One region of the Bariatricus sp. HCP28S3_A7 genome, then DNA from elsewhere that is predicted to be linked to it. Evidence: predicted binding sites of a transcription regulator. Region 1 holds the regulator's gene; each other region holds the start of a gene.

Region 1 (7,588 bases):
AATGTGGAAGAAGTGCTGGAACAGATCGTGGAGAAGATCCCGGCACCGGAGGGAGATCCGGACGCCCCGCTTCAGGCACTTATCTTTGATTCCCTTTATGACCCGTATAAAGGAGTCATCGTATTTTGCAGGATTAAAGAAGGATGCATCACGAAGGGGACACCGATCAGAATGATGGCAACCGGAGCAACTGCAGATGTAGTGGAAGTTGGTTATTTCGGAGCAGGCCAGTTTATTCCTTGTGAAGAATTATCCGCCGGAATGGTAGGATACTTTACTGCCAGTCTGAAGAATGTGAAAGACACGCGTGTCGGTGATACGGTAACGAATGCGCAAAGACCTTGTGACAAGCCGCTTCCGGGTTACAAGAAAGTCAATCCGATGGTGTATTGCGGTGTGTACCCGGCGGATAGCTCCAAATATCCGGATCTGAGGGATGCACTGGAGAAACTGCAGCTCAATGATGCGGCGCTTCAGTTTGAGCCTGAGACTTCACTGGCACTAGGGTTTGGGTTCCGATGTGGTTTCCTCGGGCTTCTGCATCTGGAAATCATCCAGGAACGTCTGGAACGGGAATATAACCTGGATCTGGTGACGACAGCACCCGGAGTTATCTACAAAGTGTATAAGACAAACGGAGAGGTGATTGAACTTACCAATCCGTCCAATCTGCCGGATCCTGCGGAGATTGAATATATGGAGGAACCTGTCGTAAAAGCGGAGATCATGGTAACTTCGGAATTCATCGGAGCGATCATGGATCTGTGTCAGGAAAGACGAGGCGTGTACCAGGGAATGGAATATATCGAAGAGACAAGAGCAGTGCTTCACTACCATCTGCCTCTGAATGAAATTATCTATGATTTCTTTGATGCACTGAAATCACGTTCGCGCGGATACGCTTCTTTTGATTATGAGCTTCTTGGATATGAGCGGTCTGAACTGGTCAAGCTGGATATTCTCATTAATAAAGAAGAAGTCGATGCACTTTCCTTCATTGTATTTGCAGGAAGCGCTTATGACCGGGGAAGAAAGATGTGTGAAAAGCTGAAGGAAGAGATCCCGAGACAGCTCTTCGAGATCCCGATCCAGGCAGCGATCGGAAGCAAGATCATTGCGCGTGAGACGGTCAAAGCTCTGCGTAAAGATGTTCTTGCGAAGTGTTACGGCGGTGATATCACACGTAAGAAGAAACTTCTGGAGAAGCAGAAAGAAGGAAAGAAACGTATGCGTCAGGTGGGAAATGTAGAAATTCCGCAGAAAGCATTTATGAGTGTTCTGAAATTGGATGATAAGAAATAATATGGAAAGAAAACAAATATCAGGTGGGGCGGGCAAGCCTTTGGAACTGTACATTCATATTCCGTTCTGCCTGAAGAAATGTGCCTACTGTGATTTCCTATCAGCGCCCGCAGGCGAGAAAGAGCGGGAAGAATATGTACAGATTCTGTGTGAGGAAATCAGGACAAATGCAGGAAAAGTGGAAGAGTATCAGGTCTCTTCCATTTTCTTTGGAGGAGGGACTCCCTCTCTTCTTACCGGAGACCAGTTCCGGATGATTCTTGATACGGTTCGGGATCAATATCACATTTCTGCGGATGCGGAGATTTCTATGGAGATGAATCCCGGTACGGTTACGGATGAAAAACTGAAAGCGTATAAAGATGCCGGTGTGAACCGGCTGAGCATCGGACTACAGTCTGTCCATGATGAAGAACTGCGGATGCTTGGAAGGATACACACTTATGAAGAATTCCTTGAGGCCTATAGGAGTGCGAGGATGTGCGGATTTGACAATATCAATATTGATCTGATTTCGGCGATCCCGGGTCAGACGGCGGAGAGCTGGACCGAAACACTGAGAACAGTCGCGGCTCTGGAGCCGGAGCACATTTCTGCATACAGTCTGATCATCGAACCCGGAACTTTATTCTATGACAGGTACGGGGAAGATGCAGGACGGGAAGAAAGGGCGGAGTCGGGATGTGAGAAAAGAAAGGGTGCAAATCTGCCGTGGCCTGCGCTTCCTACGGAGGAGGAAGAACGGGAGATGTATCATCAGACAGAGCAGATCCTCGTCGGTGCGGGATATCAGCGGTATGAGATTTCCAATTATGCAAAGCCCGGATACCGATGCAGGCACAACTGCGGGTATTGGAGAAGAGTGCCGTATCTGGGGTTCGGCGTGGGTGCCGCCACATTTTTTGAAGGGGCAAGATACAGTAATCCGGAAAAGATGACGGAATACAGGGATAATTTTGAAGAAAAATTTTCCGGAGAAAAACTCAGCCTGGAAGATGAGATGGAGGAATTCATGTTTCTCGGACTGCGCATGACGGAAGGCATATCGAAAACAGAATTTGAGGAAGCCTTTGGAACCGGGATCGAAGCGGTCTACGGAAAACCGATCCGGAAACTGAAAGGTATGCATCTTATAGAAGAACATGAGGACCGTATCGCGCTTACAGAACAGGGAATCGATGTGAGCAATACGGTATTTGTGGAGTTTATGTTTTGAGAAAAGGACTGTCATATGGCAGTCCTTTTGCGATAAAAAAGTGTAACTATGAAATATTTATAAAGTGGGTTGACAAAGCGTGTTGGGAGTGATACATTAATAAGCGAAGATGATGTTAGCACTCGAATATGCCGAGTGCTAATAAAACAAAGGAGGGTGCAGATGGAGTCTATACAGGAACTTAGTGAGCGGAAAACGAAAATCCTTCATGCCATCATTAAGAATTATTTAGACACCGGAGAGCCGGTGGGATCGAGAACGATTTCCAAGTATACGGATCTGAACTTAAGCTCTGCAACGATCCGGAATGAAATGGCGGATCTGGAAGAACTGGGTTATATCATGCAGCCTCACACATCGGCGGGAAGGATTCCATCTGATAAAGGATATCGATGGTATGTAGATATGCTGATGAGCCAGAAAGAGCAGGAGGTCACAGAACTGAGGGAACAGATGCTGGAGAAGTCAGATAAGATGGATCAGCTCCTAAGGCAGGTCGCGAAAGTACTGGCAACGAACACCAATTACGCGACGATGATTTCCTCTCCGGTATATAACAGGAATAAGCTGAAGTTCATCCAGCTTTCACAGGTAGATGAGAACCAGTTGGTCGTCGTCATTGTGATGGATGGAAATATCGTAAAGAACCAGATTATTACACTGGAAGAGCCATTGGATAACGAAGCATTGCTGAAACTGAATATGCTGTTAAATACGGCACTGATCGGACTGTCGGTGGAAGAGATCAATCTCGGAATGATCGCCAGACTGAAGGAACAGGCAGGGATTCACAGTGAAGTGGTCAGTAATGTGCTGGATGCAGTGGCGAATGTGATACAGCTTGATGATGACATGGAGATTTACACCAGCGGCGCAACGAATATTTTTAAATATCCGGAGCTTAGCGATAAGCAGAGCGCTCAGGAGATTATCAGTGCTTTCGAAGAAAAGCAGCAGCTGGCAGCGCTGGTATCAAAGACGATGGCCAGCAGCGAGAATAAAGACATTCAGGTCTATATCGGAAATGAATCCAATGTGGAGAAGATGAAGGACTGCAGTGTTGTCACAGCGACCTATGAGCTTGGTGAGGGTATGCAGGGGACCATTGGAATCATTGGACCGAAGCGGATGGATTACGAACATGTAATGAAGACGTTAAAGACTCTGATGGCGGAACTGGATGAGATTTTCCACAGGGATGGTTAGAACATCCGGACTATGAAAGGAGAAAGGTGGCAGAACCGTTGGATAATCAGATGAGTAATGAAGAAATGGTAAAAGAAGCAGTGGAAGAGGCAAAGAAAGCCGCCATGGAAGCGGAAGCAGAAGAAGCTGCTGAAAAAGAAAATGATAAGGAAGAGGATTCCGAAGAAAGTCGGGAAGGTGAGAACAAAGAGGCCGGCGAAGCAGATGCGAAGGAAGAAGAAAAAACAGAAGAAACTGCGGAGCCGAAAAAATCAAAGCTTTTTGAAAAAAAGAATAAAAAAGACAAGAAGGATGAGCAGATTGCAGATCTGACAGATAAGCTTACCAGACAGATGGCAGAATTCGATAATTACAGAAAGCGGACTGAGAAAGAAAAATCAGCCATGTATGAGATCGGTGCAAAAGATATCGTGGAAAAGATTCTTCCGGTCGTTGATAATTTTGAACGCGGCCTGCAGTCTGTAGCTGAGGAAAACAAAGAAGATCCGTTTGTGCAGGGAATGGATAAGATCTACAAGCAGCTTATGACAACACTGGAAGGCATCGGTGTGAAACCGATTGAGGCGGTCGGACAGGAATTTAACCCGGATTTTCATAATGCAGTGATGCATATTGAAGATGAAGAGGCCGGAGAGAATGTCGTGGTCGAGGAATTCCAGAAAGGATATATGTATCGTGAAAGTGTTGTGAGACACAGCATGGTAAAGGTTGCTAATTAAAATAGCAGAATGAATGAAATAGTTTGTATATTTACACATGAAGATGCAGATATACTCTATATAAACAAAGTAAGTAAACAAATTTTTTAAAATATTAGGAGGTCTTCATAATGGGCAAAATCATTGGTATTGATTTAGGTACAACAAACAGTTGTGTAGCGGTTATGGAAGGTGGTCAGCCGGTTGTAATCGCAAATACAGAAGGTGCAAGAACAACACCGTCTATCGTAGCATTTACAAAAACAGGAGAACGTCTGGTAGGTGAACCTGCAAAACGTCAGGCAGTTACAAACGCAGAAAAGACAATTTCTTCTATCAAGAGAGAAATGGGAACAGACCATAAAGTTGACATTGATGGAAAGAAATATTCTCCGCAGGAAATTTCAGCTATGATTCTTCAGAAACTGAAAGCAGATGCAGAAGCATACCTTGGAGAAAAGGTTACAGAAGCAGTTATCACTGTTCCGGCATATTTCAACGATGCACAGCGTCAGGCTACCAAGGATGCCGGTAAGATCGCCGGTCTTGATGTAAAACGTATCATCAACGAGCCTACAGCGGCAGCACTTGCTTATGGTCTGGACAATGAAAAAGAACAGAAGATCATGGTTTATGACCTTGGCGGTGGTACATTCGATGTATCCGTTATTGAGATCGGTGACGGCGTTATCGAAGTATTATCTACAGCAGGTAACAACAGACTTGGCGGAGATGACTTCGATCAGAAGATCACAGACTATATGCTTGCAGATTTCAAGGCAAAAGAAGGTGTAGATCTTTCTACAGATAAGATGGCTCTTCAGAGATTGAAAGAAGCAGCTGAAAAAGCAAAGAAAGAGCTCTCGTCTGCAACAACAACTAATATTAACCTTCCGTTCATCACTGCAACAGCAGAAGGACCGAAGCATTTCGATATGAACCTGACAAGAGCTAAATTCGATGAATTAACTCATGAACTGGTTGAAAAGACAGCAGAACCGGTAAGACGTGCACTGTCTGATGCAGGTATCACAGCGTCTGACCTTGGCCAGGTACTTCTGGTAGGTGGATCTACCCGTATCCCGGCTGTACAGGAAGAAGTAAAACGTCTCACAGGCAAAGAACCGAGCAAATCTCTGAATCCGGATGAGTGTGTAGCCCTTGGTGCATCCGTTCAGGGCGGTAAACTGGCTGGAGATGCCGGCGCAGGCGACATCCTTCTTCTGGATGTAACTCCGCTGTCACTGTCCATCGAGACAATGGGTGGTGTTGCTACAAGATTGATCGAGAGAAATACAACAATCCCGACCAAGAAGAGCCAGATTTTCTCTACTGCTGCAGATAACCAGACAGCAGTTGATATCAACGTTGTTCAGGGTGAAAGACAGTTCGCAAGAGACAACAAGTCCCTCGGACAGTTCAGACTGGACGGAATTCCGCCGGCACCGCGTGGAATCCCGCAGATCGAAGTTACATTTGATATCGATGCAAACGGTATTGTAAATGTATCAGCAAAAGATCTGGGAACAGGAAAAGAACAGCATATTACGATCACAGCAGGTTCTAATATGTCCGATGCAGATATCGATCGTGCAGTAAAAGAAGCTGCTGAGTTCGAAGCACAGGATAAGAAGCGTAAAGAAGCAATTGACACCAAGAATGACGCAGACGCAATGGTATTCCAGACCGAGAAAGCAATGAAAGAAGTTGGTGACAAGATCGATGCTGCTGACAGAAGCGCAGTAGAAGCTGATGTTCAGACTCTGAAAGATTTGCTTGCAAAAGCAGGCGATGAAATGACAGATGCTCAGGTCGCTGAGATCAAGGCTGCAAAAGAAAAACTGATGGAAAGTGCACAGAAGCTGTTCACAAAGGTTTATGAGCAGGCTGGTGCTGCAGCCGGCGCAGCAGGAGCACAGGGTGGACCGGCTCCGGAAGCAGGACCGGCACCGGAAGGATACAACGGAGATGACGTTGTAGACGGAGATTATAGAGAAGTTTAAGTTCTTGTTTAACAAAATTATTTTCTGCAAGGCGGGTAAATCCGTCTTGCAGATTTGTTGCTATGCATACGAAAAAGTAGAAGTGATGAGGTAGGGTTATGGCAGAATCAAAAAGAGATTACTATGAAGTCCTTGGTGTCTCCAAAGATGCGGATGAGGCGACATTGAAGAAAGCATATCGGGCTTTGGCCAAGAAATACCATCCGGATATGAATCCGGGGGATGCCGAGGCCGAAAAAAAGTTTAAAGAAGCCTCTGAAGCATATGCAGTACTGAGTGATCCCGAAAAACGTCGTCAATATGACCAGTTTGGACATGCCGCCTTTGAAGGAGGTGCCGGCGGAGCCGGGGGATTCGGAGGATTCGATTTTAACAGCGCAGATTTCGGCGATATTTTCGGCGATATATTTGGTGATTTATTTGGCGGAGGCAGAAGAGGAGGCCGTGCCAATACCGGTCCTATGAAAGGGGCAAATATTCGAAAAGGTGTTAGAATTACATTTGAAGAGGCTGTGTTTGGCTGTGAGAAGGAACTGGAGGTTGTGTTGAAAGATCCGTGCAGTAAATGTAACGGTACCGGGGCAAAACCGGGAACAAGTCCGGAAACCTGCAGCCGATGCGGTGGAAAAGGACAGGTAGTCTATACATCCCAGTCGTTCTTCGGAACAGTACAGAATGTACAGACTTGTCCGGAGTGTCAGGGAACAGGTAAGGTTATTCGCGAAAAATGTCCGGATTGTGGCGGAACAGGATATACGTCCAGTCGAAAGAAGATTAAGGTTTCTATTCCGGCAGGTATTGATAATGGACAGAGCGTACGGATTCGCGAAAAGGGAGAACCTGGGGTGAATGGAGGTCCGAGAGGAGATCTTTTGGTCGAGGTTACTGTTTCACGGCATCCGATTTTCCAGAGACAGGATGTACATCTGTTTTCAACAGCACCGATTACATTTGCACAGGCAGCGCTCGGTGGTGACGTAAGAATTAAGACGATTGATGGGGATGTGCTTTATAATATAAAACCGGGAACAAAGACCGATACGAAAGTGCGTCTGAAAGGAAAAGGTGTTCCTTCGCTCAGAAATCCGCAGGTACGTGGAGATCATTATGTCACGCTTGTGATTCAGACACCGGAAAAATTAAGTGCAGAGGCCAAAGAGGCA
Region 2 (7,588 bases), on a different contig from region 1:
GATTCTTGAAGAGGATGTAATCTTTCATCTTATCACAGAATTTCTCATCCTTCAGGCAGCCGAATTTGATGAACGGACTGATATCATCCCAGTATTTTTCATAAGTTTCCTTATCAGTCTTGCACATTCCGGACAATTTGTCTGCCACTTTCTTGGAAATGTATTCTGCGATCTTCTGTACAAATCCATCATTCTGCAGTGCACTTCTTGATACGTTCAGCGGAAGATCCGGGCAATCGATCACGCCCTTTAATACCATCAGGAATTCCGGAATCACTTCCTTGATATTGTCTGCGATAAATACCTGGTTGTTATACAGTTTGATGGTTCCTTCGATGGAATCATATTCTGTATTGATCTTCGGGAAGTACAGAATACCTTTCAGATTAAACGGATAGTCCATGTTCAGATGGATCCAGAACAGAGGCTCCTTGTAATCCATAAATACTTTGCGGTAGAATTCGATATAATCATCTTTCGTGCATTCATTCGGATGTTTGGTCCAGAGCGGCTGTGTATCATTTATCGGAACCGGACGCTTCACAATCTTAACTTTATCCTTTGCCGGTGAAACTTCTACCATTTCTTTTTCGCCGTTCTCATTTTCTTTTTCTTCCATCTTTGCATCTTCATGGATATGTTCAACGACCTCATCGGTATCCAGAAGTTCTTCTTCCGGAATCGTCTCATATTCTGTCTCTGCATTTTCTTTTGAAAGATAGATCTCTACCGGCATGAAGGAGCAATATTTCTCCAGCACTTCACGCATACGGTATTCATTGGCAAACTGAAGGCTGTCTTCATTAAGCAATAAGGTAATCTCCGTTCCAACTCCCTCTTTATTGCCGTCTTCCATCTCATACTCTGTTCCGCCATCACTTACCCAGTGTACCGGTACTGCGCCTTCTTTATAAGAAAGTGTATCGATTTGTACTTCGTCCGCAACCATGAATGCGGAATAGAATCCAAGGCCAAAGTGACCGATCATGTCATCCTCTGTCGTCTTGTCCTTATACTTTTCAAGGAACTGCGTTGCGCCGGAGAAAGCGATCTGTGTGATATACTCTTCCACCTCATCCGCGGTCATACCAAGTCCGTTATCGATGAATTTCAATGTTTTCTCTTCCGGATTTACGATAACCTGGATCTTTGCTTTATAATCTTCCGGCATTTCATATTCGCCCATCATATCCAGTTTTTTCAGTTTAGTAATCGCATCACATCCGTTGGAAACAAGTTCACGTGCGAAAATATCATGATCGGAATACACCCATTTCTTAATGATCGGGAAAATATTTTCGCTGCTAATTGAAAGACTGCCTTTTTTTGCTGCCATTTGTACCACTCCTTATGTTAAATATTTTTTTCTTTTTCACATCTATCAGATATCTTAATACCCTAAAATCCAAATGTCAATAGAAAATTAGCACTCATTTTGAATGAGTGCTAATAATTTTGTGAAAAATATAAACTTTTTCTAAACTTTCTATTCTACGCTCTTCAAAGATTCCACCATATCAATCTTTTTCAGTTTGTAGAACATGATCCAGTTCACGAACATAGAGAATGCCACGGTAAACAGGAAGCTGTACAGATAGCTGATTGGGTGAATTTCTCTTCCGAACATCGCTTCATTGACTTCAACGGTTACGATCACAAATCTGTGCATGAGATTTCCAAGTCCCATTCCCACCAATGCTCCCAAGAAGGTCAGCATCACATTCTCTCTGTATACATAAGATGCGACTTCGATATCATAAAATCCCAAAACTTTCAGTGTAGCCAGTTCACGCCTTCGCTCTGTGATATTGATATTATTCAGATTATACAGCACCACAAACGCAAGCATTCCCGCAGAAACGATCAACACAATGATGACCAGATTCAGACTTCGAAGCATATCATCCAGCCTGCTTTCGATGCTCTTGCTGTAACTCACATTTAACACATCATCAAATTCCAGCAGCGTCCTGCCCGTTTCCTCGATCGAGTCTTCCTGTCCGTCCTTCATACGAAGAAGGATGCTATTATATTTCGGCGGTGCCCCATAAAGCTCTTCATAGGTATCATTGCTCAAATAGAGATAATGTCCCATATAGTTCTCACATATAGCGCCGATCACAACTTCACGTTCTCCTTTGTCGTCATCTTTGATCGTGATGGTATCTCCCACATTCACCGCAAGGATCTGAGACATCTTTTCGGTAAGAATCACTTTATCTTCGGCAAGTGTATATGTTTCATCACTGGTTCTGCTGTGGAAGCTGAGAAAGCTTTTCAGTTCTTCTTCACTTTCCGGTACCACAAGATACACGCTTGATTCATCGCTTTCCGATTTCACTTTCAGTTTCTGCATCCTCACCTGTGTAAAATCATCCAGCGCCGAATCTGCTTCCAATTCGTCAAGGATCTGATTCTTTTCTTCTTTATCGATCGTATCATTCATATATGCAGTCGCATCATAAAACTGTATCTTTTCATATTGAAGGTCTACGATCTCGTAAATGCAATCCTTAAGGCCAAAGCCGACCAGAAGAAGTGCCATACATCCTCCGATACCGAAAATGGTCATAAAGAACCGTTTCTTATAGCGGATCAGATTTCTGATCGATGATTTCCATGTAAAACTAAGTCTTCTCCAGAACCATCCGATTCTTTCCAGAAGGATCCGTTTGCCCTGTTTCGGTGCCGGCGGTCTCATGAGCGCAGCCGGATGAGATGCGAGTTCCTTATAGCAGGAACCGATCGTCGCCGCAAGCGTACAGATCACAGCAATTCCTGTCGCCTGAACCGCGTAGCTCAAATGATAGGGGAGCAGAATATCCGGCAAATGTTTATACAGGATCTTATATGCATAAATGATAACCAGTGGGAATACCTTCTCACCGATCAGGACGCCCACGATACTTCCGCCAAGTGTCGCGGAAAGTGCATAGAAAATATACTTTTTAGCTATGGCCAATTTCCCGTATCCGAGTGCTTTCATCGTGCCGATCTGGATACGCTGTTCCTCCACCATCCTGGTCATCGTTGTCAAGCTAATCAACGCAGCGACCAGGAAGAACAAGAATGGGAAAACCTCTCCGATCGAGCGCATACGATCCGCATTTTCTCCATAGCCGTCATATTCAGCCATTGCTTCACTCCGGTTCTGAATGTACCATTTCGGCTCTTCCACCTTCGCAATCTCAGCTTTTGCATCCGCAATCTGCTGCTTCGCCTCAATCAATTTTTCTTCGCCTTCACGGATCTGATTTTCACCGTCTTCAATCTGCTGCACGGCATCCGCTGCCGCTTTGGCGTACTCGGATTTTCCTTCGGACAGTTCTTTCTCAGCCGAAACAATTTCTTTTTTTCCCTGATTAAGGCTTTCCTCTTTTTCACGGATCAGTGTCCATGCGGCATCCAGCTGTCTCTGCCCGTCTTCGATCTGCTGCTTTGCATCTAACAGTTCTTTTCTTCCATCCTCGAGCTGCTTTTTCCCCGATTCCAGAGCCTGCCCAGCTTCAATAAGCTGTTGCTCCTGCTTCAGAAGTTCTTCCTCTTTTTCCAGGAGTTCCTTCTCGGTCGCATCCAGCTCACTTCGTTTCTGGATCAGTTCCTCTCTATGCTGCTGCAGCTCCTCTATTTTTGCAGGAATCTGCTCCTCATTTTCTACTCCGGCCACCTGCAGCTGAACAAGAATTTCATTCTTCTGTTCTTCCAGTGCCTCTTTCTTCTCCAGCATTCCCTCGTAAATCTCTACGAGTTTGTTCTGCAGTTCTGAACGTTCCTCCTCAGGAACCGCAGAAATCTTTTCATAAAGGCTTTGCCCAATCTGTACCAGCTTATCCAATGTTTCAAGTGCCGAGTCGATCTGCTCCAGACCATCTGCTGCCTGCTGAAGCTGTTCGATACCGGTATCAATCTGCAGGATTCCTTCTTCGATCTGCTCACGTCCGGCTTCAATCTGCTCTTTTCCATTGGCGATCTCTTCCTTCCCGGAAGTGATCAGCGGCATATACTGATCATAGTTTTTCTGATACTCCGCTTCCGCTTCGTCTAATTCCTTCTCCTTTTCGGAAAATTCTGCATATCCGCTCTCATATTCCTTCTTTGCCTCATCTAAGGTACTCTGCTGACGATTCAGTTCGGATTTCGCATCTTCGATTTGTTTCTTACCGACTTCGATCTGCTTTCGTGACTGCGTAAGAAGTGCCTCGCCGTCCTCCAGCTCCTTTTTTGCATCAGCCAGCTTCTTCGCGGCTGTACTGCGAGCATCCTCCAGTTCCTGCTTTGCCGCATCCAGTTCTTCCGATTTGTCATCCAACTCTTTCTCGGCATCTGCAATCTCTGAATTTGCTTCTTCCAGGACTTCCTCACGCCGTGCCTTACAGCGCTCTTCTTCAATTTCTTCGATTGCAGCTTTTGCGGCATCCGTGAGATCTTCATATTCCTTCGTAAACGCCACTGCATCCTCCGCATCGCTCACCCGCACATAAGCTTCTGTATATACATCCAGATTGAACGACGACTTGTCAACTACTACAAACCCGCTGACCTCACCGTTTCCGATTAGACTGTTTCCCCTGCCGAATGATATGTAAAGCGGACTGTTCCCAATCCCTACAATCGTAAATGTATCACACGTCAGGGATTCCGAAAGTTCCGAATCATCTCCGGAGCGAAATGTAATTCGATCGCCTACCTGATAATCTCCATACGCGACAAAATCCTCATCCAGAAGACATTCCCCTTCCTTTTCAGGCATTCTTCCTTCCACAACCTGAACAGTGTTGAAATTCTCCTGTGCCGCCATAACATGTACGACCTTCTCATTCTCTCCTGTCGGGCACAGGACATCCTTACTGTAGCTTCCTTCCGCCTCCGCAATTCCTTTTACTTCTGAAATCGCCTGAATATCCTCGTCCGTCAATCCCATCGTACCTATAACCTTGATGTCCATCAGTTCTTCTCTATCAAAATAGGCATCTCCGGAAATCAGCATACTGGGCTGCGATGAACGTATACCGGAATAAAATGCAACTCCAAGTGCAACAATGAAAAATATTGAAATAAAACGCCCCCTCGATTTCCTGATTTCCATGAAAAAATCTTTGCGTAATATATTCTTTTTCATTCTACTCTACCATTCTATCGTTTCTACCGATACCGGGTTTGGATTCTCGGTCATCGAATCTACCTTTCCGTTTTTCATTTTAATAACCCGATCTGCCATCGGTGTGATCGCCGAATTGTGCGTGATCAGGATCACCGTCATTCCCCGTTCGCGGCAGGTGTCCTGCAGAAGCTTCAGAATTGCTTTTCCTGTATTATAATCCAAAGCCCCTGTCGGCTCATCACAAAGCAGAAGTTTCGGATTCTTCGCAAGTGCTCTCGCGATCGAAACTCTCTGTTGTTCTCCTCCGGATAACTGAGCCGGGAAATTGTTTAAGCGGTCTCCCAATCCCACATCCTGAAGCACCGTTGCCGCATCAAGAGGATTCTTACAGATCTGTAAAGCCAGCTCTACATTCTCAAGTGCAGTCAGGTTTGGAATCAGATTATAAAACTGAAAAACAAAACCGATATCAGCCCGTCGGTACGCTGTGAGCTGACGCGCATTATAAGATGCCACATCCGCGCCGTCAATCCACACTTCACCGCTTGTCGCCGTATCCATTCCGCCAAGGATATTAAGAACCGTCGTCTTACCGGCCCCGCTTGGTCCTACAACAACTGCAAATTCTCCTTTATTGATCGTAAAATCAATCCCGTCCGCAGCAGCAATTTCAATTTCCCCCATCTTATAAATCTTCCGCACTTCCTTCAGTTCAACAAATGCACTCATAAAAATCTCCTCTTGCTTCATCCGCTTATAATGTAGCTTTAAATATCTTTAATGATACCACATGTATATCAAAAATCAAAGAGACGTTTTATAAAGATAGAATTGTTCACCAATACCTTCTTCAGCATTTTTTCCTTCATTTTTTCTCGCCTTCTTTTTCTTTTGTGGATTTTGCCTTTTCGACGTGATTTTGCACAATTTCATTCTCTCTTTTTTAGTGCATTTGTCTTTTTTGCGAATTTACTTCTCTAATACCTCATGGTATTATAATAACAACTTGAAGATAACTTACTAGTTTAGAAAGTTCCTTGAGCGGGGCGGCATCCTAAGTCAGTCACAATTGCCCCACCCATAAAAGGGACGCAGATAATTTAATATGACGTTTTCAGTATTTTGATACTTTTTATTTTCATTTCTCCTTTAATGAAATTATTAAGAAAAAACAGTTTGCAGTATTTCCCCCGATTATGTACTGCAGGCTGTTTTTTCGTCATTACAGCAAATGGTCTATTTAATCGAATCAAAGAATGAATGACGAACAACATTTAAGGTGTAAAGCTTTCATTGAATAACCAAAAGCCTTACACCTTTTCTTTTCCTTACTTCCGTCCCACAAGTTCATCCAGACTGATCTGATACAGATCCGCCAGGATAATCAACACTTTGATCGAAGGTTCCCGAAGTCCTCTCTCATAATTGGAAAATGCCTGTCGGCTGACTCCGGCATACTCCGCCACCTCCGCCTGAGTGAAACCATAACGTTTTCGAAATGTTTTTAATAATTTATAGTCCAACTTTATCCTTCCTTCGTCTTCTTATTACTGTTCCGGCCGTTACCGCTATGATCAGCAGCGTAACTGCCAAAATGAGTATCCAAAAGAACGGCGTTTGTGTATCACCGGTTTTCACAGCAGAAGGGGATTTCGGTTGTGATCCCTGATAGATGTTCCGAAAAACAGCGCCATCCGTTTTCTCCCCCTTCTCGTTCTCTATAACAAGCTGACAGGCAAGTCTGCCATCACGGGTATTCCTCACATACACCTTCACACGGTAGATCGTTTCATCATAAGTATATCCCTTTTCCTTCTCGCCAACCTCCTGTCTGAGTTCATATTCATAGAGCCCGCCATGTTCATATTGAATCGGACCGATTTGTGTCTTCCGGCTGTCTTTAAGCTGAAACCTGTATACACCGTCCCGGCTTCCTTCCGGCATCGGATTCTCTTCATCCAATGCTTTAAGCTGATAGGAAAAGCTTCGGTTTAGATTTGCCGGCACGCTGTATTCCGTTTTAAAAATCTGTTCCACCCCAATCGCTGTTTCCGCAATCTGTTCCGCCGCCTGTACCGGCAGAACCTGCATGACCAGAATACAGCAGAATACCAGCAGAAATTTTAATCCATGTTTTATGCTTCTTGTTTCCATATGTCTTCTCCCCTCCGTCAATCTGTTTTGACAGATTTATTCCTGATCCCGAAACGGATTCTCAGGAACCTCCTCCAGCATTCTGCCCACCAGAATATATCTCCCGTTGGTACCTTCCGGTGTGCAGGTTGAAAGCAGCACCACGTGATCTTCCGAGGCCACCAAAAGATCAGCTATACAGACAGCATGCTCCTTAATATAGGAAAGAAATTCTTCTTTTGCCTCTGGATCTTCCAGTTCGGGATTATAAATCACATCACTGTAGGCATCATCTTCTAAAAAAGCGAAAAACTCCAGTCCCCTTTCCTTTCCGTCAGAATAAAGGAAACCGTA
Region 3 (7,588 bases), on a different contig from region 1:
CATCTCTATGCTTATTACTGGGCGAGTTCATACACATACAATTCATGCAGCGCCCTTGTCGCACAGATATAGCGGAACTGCTTAAAAAACGGATTCTTCTCCTGAGCGCCTGCAACAAAGACCTGATCGAATTCCAGCCCTTTTGCCATATAATATGTCGTAACCGTAATTCCTTTACGGAATACCGAACTGTCCCGATCAATATAACAGACGTCTTCCCTCTGATTTTTCAGATAGGAAAACGCTTCTTTCGCCTCACGCTCCGTCATAGTCAGCACAGCCGCTGTCTCATATCTGTCGCCGCCGATCCGAACCTTCCCCAGTATATCATCCAAAGCCGCCGCAGGCGTACTGCAAGTCATTTCCTCCACCGGCTTTCCGTGCCGCTGCATATATTCAATTCCTTTCACATCAGACACATTCCGCGCATACTCTGCAATTTCTATCGTATTCCGGTAACTTTTGTTCATTTCAATCTTTCGCACATCTCTTCCAAAGATTTTCGGAAGGAACTTCAGCACATCCTGCTGACGCGTATCCACCGTCTGTGCTTTATCTCCCAGAATCGTCATCCTGCAGTCGAACAGCTTTTCCAGTATCACATACTGCAAATAAGAATAATCCTGCATCTCATCGATCACCAGATGACGAATCGTTCGTCTGGATTCTCCTTTGCAAAGGCGGTATTTCAAATACAGCATCGGATATACATCTTCATATTCCAGCAGCCGCTTTTCCAAAGGAACCGACGGCAAGGCCGGAAGTCCATTCGCCTCCATAAGCCGGTTATAGATTTCATAAACATCGGTCGTCACATACATGTTCCGGAACGTTTCCCGAATCAATTCCAGCTCGTCTTCACAGAGCGTTTTTCCATAAAGCGTCTCATATTCATCCACGAAATACTCCATCACCGCGTCCATTCTTGACAAAAGCGGCACTTCACCGAATTTAAAATAAAACAATTTCAGGAGTTCTTCTTCTGTTTTGACCATTCCTTTGTATTCAACGTCTTTCAAATCGACCAGTTCATCCTCCAGACCGACCAGGAATCCTTCTACCGCTCCGACAAATGCCTCTGACTGCTTCCACTGGAATCTCGCCTCTTCTTCCTCCGTAATTCCCTGCATTCTTCTTTCTATCTGATGATACCGGTCCTCACAGTCCGCAGCCACATCCTGAAGTTCCCGATAGGCAAATAAATCGAAGCTCATCTCCTGAATATTTTCTTCTCCCAGTTCCGGAAGAATATGGGAAATATAATCCGCAAAGGCACTGTTCGGAGACAGAATCAGAATATTAGATGACTTAAGTCTTTTCCTGTCATGATACAGTAAATACGCGATCCTGTGAAGCGCGACAGATGTCTTCCCGCTGCCTGCCGCCCCCTGAATGATCATGATCTTATCCTTTGTATTCCGTATGATCTCATTTTGTTCTTTCTGAATCGTGCGCACGATATTCTTCAGCTTGACATCACTGCTTTCTCCCAGCTCCTGTTTCAGAATATCATCATCGATCTTCATATCACTCTCAAATTCATAGATCATCCGGCCGCCCCGGATCTTGTACTGCCACTTCGAGCAGATCTCTCCCTCCAGAACGCCCGCAGGCGCTTCATAAGATGCCGGACCTTTATCATAATCATAAAACAGACTGCTGACCGGAGCTCTCCAATCATAGATCAGCGGAACTCTCCCGCGCTCTTCTGCAAAATTTCCGATTCCAATATAGAATGTCTCCGCTTCTTCTTCTCCGTCATATATGAAATCCACACTTCCAAAAAATGGTGAATCCATCATTTTCAGCAGACGGCTTTTCATTCGCTGATTTTCCTGATTTGCATTGACCTGCGCAAGAAGCGCCTGCTGATTGTCAAAATTCTCATATCCGTACTGATCCATCTCGGTATAGTTTTCCCAATAATACTCATTCATACCTTCGATGTCTTTCCGAACCGTCTGGATCGTCTCCCCTATTTCCCGAATCTTCTTCCTGAGTTTTTCTGTCACCTCATTCAGAAACTCTGTGCCTCTCGTCATATAGTTCTACCCTTCCTGCTTCTCGTTTTCACCGGGCCTTTCTCCCGTACGTACTATCTTAACACAGCCACGAAAGATAGGAAAGGTCAAAATGTTACTCTTCTTTTTTCTTCAACATTCGCAGGATCAGATCAACCGAACCATTGATTCCATAACTGGAACTGTTGATCAGCAGATCATAATTCGATGCCTTTCCCCATTCCAGTCCGGTATAGAATTTATAATAATCCACATGCTTTCGATCCAATGCATGCAACATTCTCCGGGCCTGTTTTTCTGTCAGATTCTTATTGACCTCCATGACCCGCTGTACCCGCCGCTCAAATGGCGCCGTGATAAAAATACTGATATGAGGAATGTTATTATTTGCCAGAATCACATCAGCACACCGGCCCATGATAATAAAATCCTCTTCTTTTGCCATATCGCAGAGCAGTTTACTCTGATTAAAGAAAACAGCATCTTTCTTCGGCAGTCCGTGATACCGGTTGAATTCTTCCAGTCTCTGTGCCAGCGTTACCTTCTGAGCTTTTGTAAATGCCTGGCTGGTTCCAACATATCGTGCGCGGTTCTCCTCATCATGAATGTACGGATATCCTCCCTTGTCATAGACAGTATCCTTCTCCGCCTCCAGTCTCCGGAGTACCTCATTGAATATTTCCACGTCATAATAATTGATTTTCAGCGCATCTGCCAGCTGGAATCCGATCTCACTTCCTCCACATCCATATGTTCGTCCGATACAGATGATCATATGATCCTTCTCCCCGAACCGCTGTGTCAAAGTATTCAGTTTCGCACGTTTGACATCCAGAACATCCCCCTCTGCGAAACTGGTAGGCAGTTCTTCCACAGCTTTTAATATTTGATCGTATTCCCGCATAATCTCGCTTCGAACCGGTTTTTCCCGAATCGTGCGCGCCATGTTGCTGATCAGGGCAAGTTCACTTCTCAGTGTATGCCCTTCATTTCTTTCACGCAGTCTCTCGACAATATCATTGATGCACCGTTCTCTGTCTCCATTAAACACTCGTCCCAGAGAAGAACCCAGACTTTCATATACTTTTGCATCCAAATCATAAATTCGTTCTGCCAGCCTTAACAGGCTGTTATTACTATTCTGCATATACTCTTCCCCTCCCTATCTAAAAAACACGAGTGTATCCAGCAGGAACACCGGAACCAATACACAAACAGACCATAACAGATAATGGAAAAATGACGGCATACGAATACCATTTTCTTCTGAAATGGATTTCACCATAAAGTTCGGAGCATTTCCAATGTATGTGTTCGCTCCCATAAATACCGCGCCGCAGGAAATCGCCGTCAGCATTTTCACCGGAACCGTTCCCAGTGTAGTCGCAATTCCTTTTGTGAATCCCATAACGCCTGCCGTTGTAAGGAACACCAGATAAGTCGGCGTGTTATCCAGAAAACTGGAAAGCGCACCGGTCACCCAGAACATTTCCATCGGTTTGGTAAGCCCCAGACTCGCCCCCATACTCTTAAGAATTATAAGCGCCGGCTGCATCGTGATAAATATGCCAATAAAAAGCACCGCAACTTCCTGAATTGCTCCCCATGTGAAATGGTTTTTCTTCCGCACTTCTTGATCCGTCGTTTTAAATGACAGAAATGCTGCCAGAAGAATGATCGCCATTTCGATTATCGCAGGCCAGGTCAGTGTGACACTTCCAAACACAGGAATTCCTTTTACATTTCCCGACGCATCCCGGAAAAGCGGGAGCTCTGGCAACACGCCACTCAGTATAACAGCTGCAACGATCATTACAAGAAAAATAATATTATGCAGACCTTTGATCGTAATCTTTGTGCCCGGTCTGCTGATATCCGGCATCCGCCCTGAAGCAATATCCCTGCAATACGCACGACGATCGATCCAATAAAATACTGTTAATAATACTACCATATTAAAGAGTAAAATCGGGAACAGATGCAGGCTCCAAAAAAACGGCACTCCTCTGGAAAATCCCATCAAAAGCGGCGGATCTCCCACCGGTGTCAGACACCCTCCGATATTGGACACCAGGAAAATGAAAAACACCATGATATGTGCTCTCTTCTTACGCCACGAGTTCATCTTTATGACCGGGCGCACCATCAGCATACTTGCTCCCGTCGTTCCGATCAGACTTGACAAAACGGTTCCAAGTGTAAGTAATATCACATTCACTCTGGGCGAACCTGCAAGGTCTCCTTCCATCGTAATATTACCAGCCACACAGAAAAGTCCGAACAAAAGCACAATAAATGTTAAATAATCCCCGATGATACATTCCAGAACTGTTTCTGCGGCAGTCCCCATCCCATATACAACCGCATAAGGTATCACAAAAAGAACAGACCACAAAATCACGGCCCACGGCTGATGTTTCTCCCACCACGCCGGTTTGATCAGTGGCATAACTGCAATACAAAGAAGAAGTCCGGCAAACGGAACACACATCCAAAGCGGCGGAACGATTGCATCTGCCTTTTTTACAGCATGATCCGCTGCCAATACCGCCATTGGACTTGCTAGGTTGACTAAAATAAGAGTAAACAAAGTAGTCATAAAATAATATCGTTTTTTCAAGCTAACACCCTCCCTGACTCATTTTCTCAAAGTATTCTCATACAATGACCGCCCTTTGGGGCACTCCTAATATAGCACACGAAGAGTAAATAATACATCGTCAGATTCACTAATTTTTTCCATTTATCGGTTTTTATAAACAGCTAAATGCTCAGAAAAAGCACGCTGCCGACGGTAAAGTCTGCAGCGTGCTCCTTTATTTCACTGATATAAGAGAGTCCTAAAAAATTATCCTTCAATCGTGATATACTTTTTCGTCTCTACTACGGGCTTTGCTTCCTTTTTCGGAATCTCCAGTTTCAAAATGCCATGCTTAAATTCTCCTTTAATATCTTCCTCCGTCAGATCTTCACCTACATAGAAGCTTCTTTGGCAAGCTCCGGAGAAACGTTCCTGACGGATGTATTTTCCGGTCGCTTTATCCTTCTCATTCTCCTCCTGCATCTTCGCAGCATTGATCGTAAGGTATCCATCTTCCAGCGATACCTTTACTTCATCTTTCTTAAAGCCCGGAAGCTCCACTTCAATCGTATATCCTGTATCATGCTCTCTGATATCCGTTTTCATGATATTTTTAGCGCCACGCCCATAGGCTTTCTTTTCCATTCTCTTTACATCTTTGTCATTATAAAACGGGAAACTCCAAAAATCATCAAAAAAGTCATTTCCAAAAATACTCGGTGTCATCATAAGTCATTCCTCCATTCAATTCAAATCAATTAATATACTATTGTTATCTGTTATCCATTATCCTTCAATCGAAATAAACCTTTTTGTCTCAACGGCAGGTTTGGCTTCTTTCTTCGGGATTATCATCTTCAGTGTTCCGTCTTCGAATTTTGCTTTGATATCTTCTTCCGTCACATCATCTCCTACAAAGAAACTTCTGCTTCCGGTTCCTGAATATCTTTCCCTGCGGATGTAATGTCCTTTCTCATCTTTGTCATCTCTCTTCGCATTTACCGAAGCATGAATGGTAAGGTAACCATCTTTCAGTTCTGCCTGTACATCTTCTTTCTTCGCACCCGGGATATTCATCGTAATCTCATATGCGCCATCCTTATCCTGGATATCTGTACTCATCAAATCCGTTGCCCCGTAACTTCCGAATGGATCCTCAAAAAAGTTATCAAATACATCGTTTCTAAAAATACTAGGCATTAACATAAAGCATCGCTCCTTCTTAAAATATATATGTATGTTATATTGTTTGTAGATTTGAACTTCGAGATTCAGTTTCTGTTCTTTTATTTTTCCTCTTCCCTTGTTCTAGTTGTAATATAACACTTATTGTTAGCACTGTCAATAGGTGAGTGCTAATTTTTTTAAATTTTTTTCTCTCCTCAGAATCAAAAACAGCCATTGCAGGAATTGAAATACAGCGTCCAATATTCTGCAATGACTGTTTCTATTCTTTATTTTCTAATTATCTTTTCTTCTAAATTCAGAACTCGCTTATAACTCCTTATAGTGAAAATTCTTCCAATAATTTCTTCTGATACTCCGGATCATTTGCTGCTTTTATGATATCTACCGTCCGATTCTGCTCTTCAAGAAGAATATTCAACTGATTAATCTGCTGCCTTCCAATCGCTTCGCCCTTTATCATTCCAGCGGCTTCGCCATCCTCATACCCCTCCGCGCGGGTCTGGCGCATATTCATCAATTCTTCATTGTGTCCCGTACAGATTCGCATTTTTCGTAATGTTCGCATAAATATCTGCAAGCATTGAGATTTCTAAAAAATTCTGATGTATGAGATAAAATCAGACACTTTTCGCTTAGACAAATAGAACTAAATGCTTTGTCTGTATTCTAACATAAGGAAATACGAAATACAATTCCTTACTGTTCTAAATCAACATAAAAGATGCCCCAAAACACCGTTCAGTTTCGGCATTTCAGGGCATCTTCTGATTCAATATTCTTATTGCGTGTTACGCACAACCACACATCTTCCTCTACGCAATCGGCTCAAAATCCGCCACTCCATGCTTGCACAGCGGGCAGATAAAGTCTTCCGGCAGTTCATCGCCTTCATAGATATAACCGCAGATCTTGCAGACAAATCCTTTCTTTCCTTCAGTCTGTGGTTTCGGTTTTACATAATTCTGATAGTAAGTATAGGTCATCGTTTCCACATTAGAGATCACACGGGATTCTGTAATACTGCAGATGAACATTCCATGTGTATCCAGATCTATATACTGTTCTACCTTTAACGACATGAAGGAATTAATGTATTTCGGCAGGAATACCAGTCCATTATCAGAGCGAAGTGTTTCAACGCCTTCGAATTTATCAACCGTTCTTCCGCTCTGGAAACCATATCTCTCAAATACACGGAACGGCGCTTCCGTAGACAGGCAGTTCAGATTCATGATTCCTGTCTGTTTGATCACATGATGAGAATAATTTGCCTTATTGATCGTTACAGCGACCCGGTTCGGAGTATTCGTAACCTGAGATACCGTATTTACGATCAGACCATTATCCTTCTTTCCATCGTTGGATGTAATCACATACAACCCGTATCCGATGTTGAAAAGTGCAGACAGATCATTTTTATTCGCTGTATCTGCATTTTGTGCAATATAGTCTGCACAAAGCTCATCAGCCAGTTTTTCAAGTTGCTCACTGCTCTCTTCATTCAGTGCTGACATGATACGTACTGTATTCTCTGTATAGGTCAGATTTTTACTCTTTTCCAGCATGCCTTTCATAACCTTTGTAGCCATCGGAGCCCAGGAGCCGTTTTCGATAAATGCCACCGTTCTCTTCTGATAATTGCGTTCGGTCAGATGATTGATAAATTCGCGCATGAACGGGAAAATGTCTGCGTTATAAGTCGTAGTGGCAAGTACCAGCTTGTTGTAGCGGAATGCATCTTCCACAGCTTCAGCCATATCCGTACGTGCAAGGTCATGCAGTTCTACTTTCGGGCAGC

Evidence for each region. The regulator HrcA, encoded in region 1, represses chaperone genes, less so after heat shock. The targets are predictions, from matches to a motif close to TGTTAGCACTCNNNNNNNNNGAGTGCTAACA.
Region 2: htpG (molecular chaperone HtpG) is a predicted target of HrcA. The motif match lies at 1,422-1,452, and genes of this name have one in related genera.
Region 3: ACTNA4_RS04815 (Hsp20/alpha crystallin family protein) is a predicted target of HrcA. The motif match lies at 5,933-5,963, and genes of this name have one in related genera.

The regions. Positions count from the first base shown of each region.
Region 1 is NZ_JBQHSG010000011.1:24,673-32,260, reverse strand. Features, by position in the region: gene lepA (translation elongation factor 4) at 1-1,302, shown strand, start outside; gene hemW (radical SAM family heme chaperone HemW) at 1,304-2,518, shown strand; gene hrcA (heat-inducible transcriptional repressor HrcA) at 2,681-3,724, shown strand; gene grpE (nucleotide exchange factor GrpE) at 3,751-4,443, shown strand; gene dnaK (molecular chaperone DnaK) at 4,554-6,425, shown strand; gene dnaJ (molecular chaperone DnaJ) at 6,524-7,588, shown strand, end outside.
Region 2 is NZ_JBQHSG010000010.1:36,145-43,732, reverse strand. Features, by position in the region: gene htpG (molecular chaperone HtpG) at 1-1,336, opposite strand, end outside; gene ACTNA4_RS08695 (FtsX-like permease family protein) at 1,487-5,086, opposite strand; gene ACTNA4_RS08690 (ABC transporter ATP-binding protein) at 5,126-5,830, opposite strand; gene ACTNA4_RS08685 (helix-turn-helix domain-containing protein) at 6,430-6,624, opposite strand; gene ACTNA4_RS08680 (Spy0128 family protein) at 6,614-7,255, opposite strand; gene srtB (class B sortase) at 7,292-7,588, opposite strand, start outside.
Region 3 is NZ_JBQHSG010000004.1:216,355-223,942, forward strand. Features, by position in the region: gene ACTNA4_RS04795 (HelD family protein) at 15-2,042, opposite strand; gene ACTNA4_RS04800 (AAA family ATPase) at 2,137-3,168, opposite strand; gene ACTNA4_RS04805 (sodium:proton antiporter) at 3,184-4,575, opposite strand; gene ACTNA4_RS04810 (Hsp20/alpha crystallin family protein) at 4,870-5,331, opposite strand; gene ACTNA4_RS04815 (Hsp20/alpha crystallin family protein) at 5,389-5,808, opposite strand; gene ACTNA4_RS04820 (hypothetical protein) at 6,107-6,355, opposite strand; gene ACTNA4_RS04825 (flavin reductase) at 6,603-7,588, opposite strand, start outside.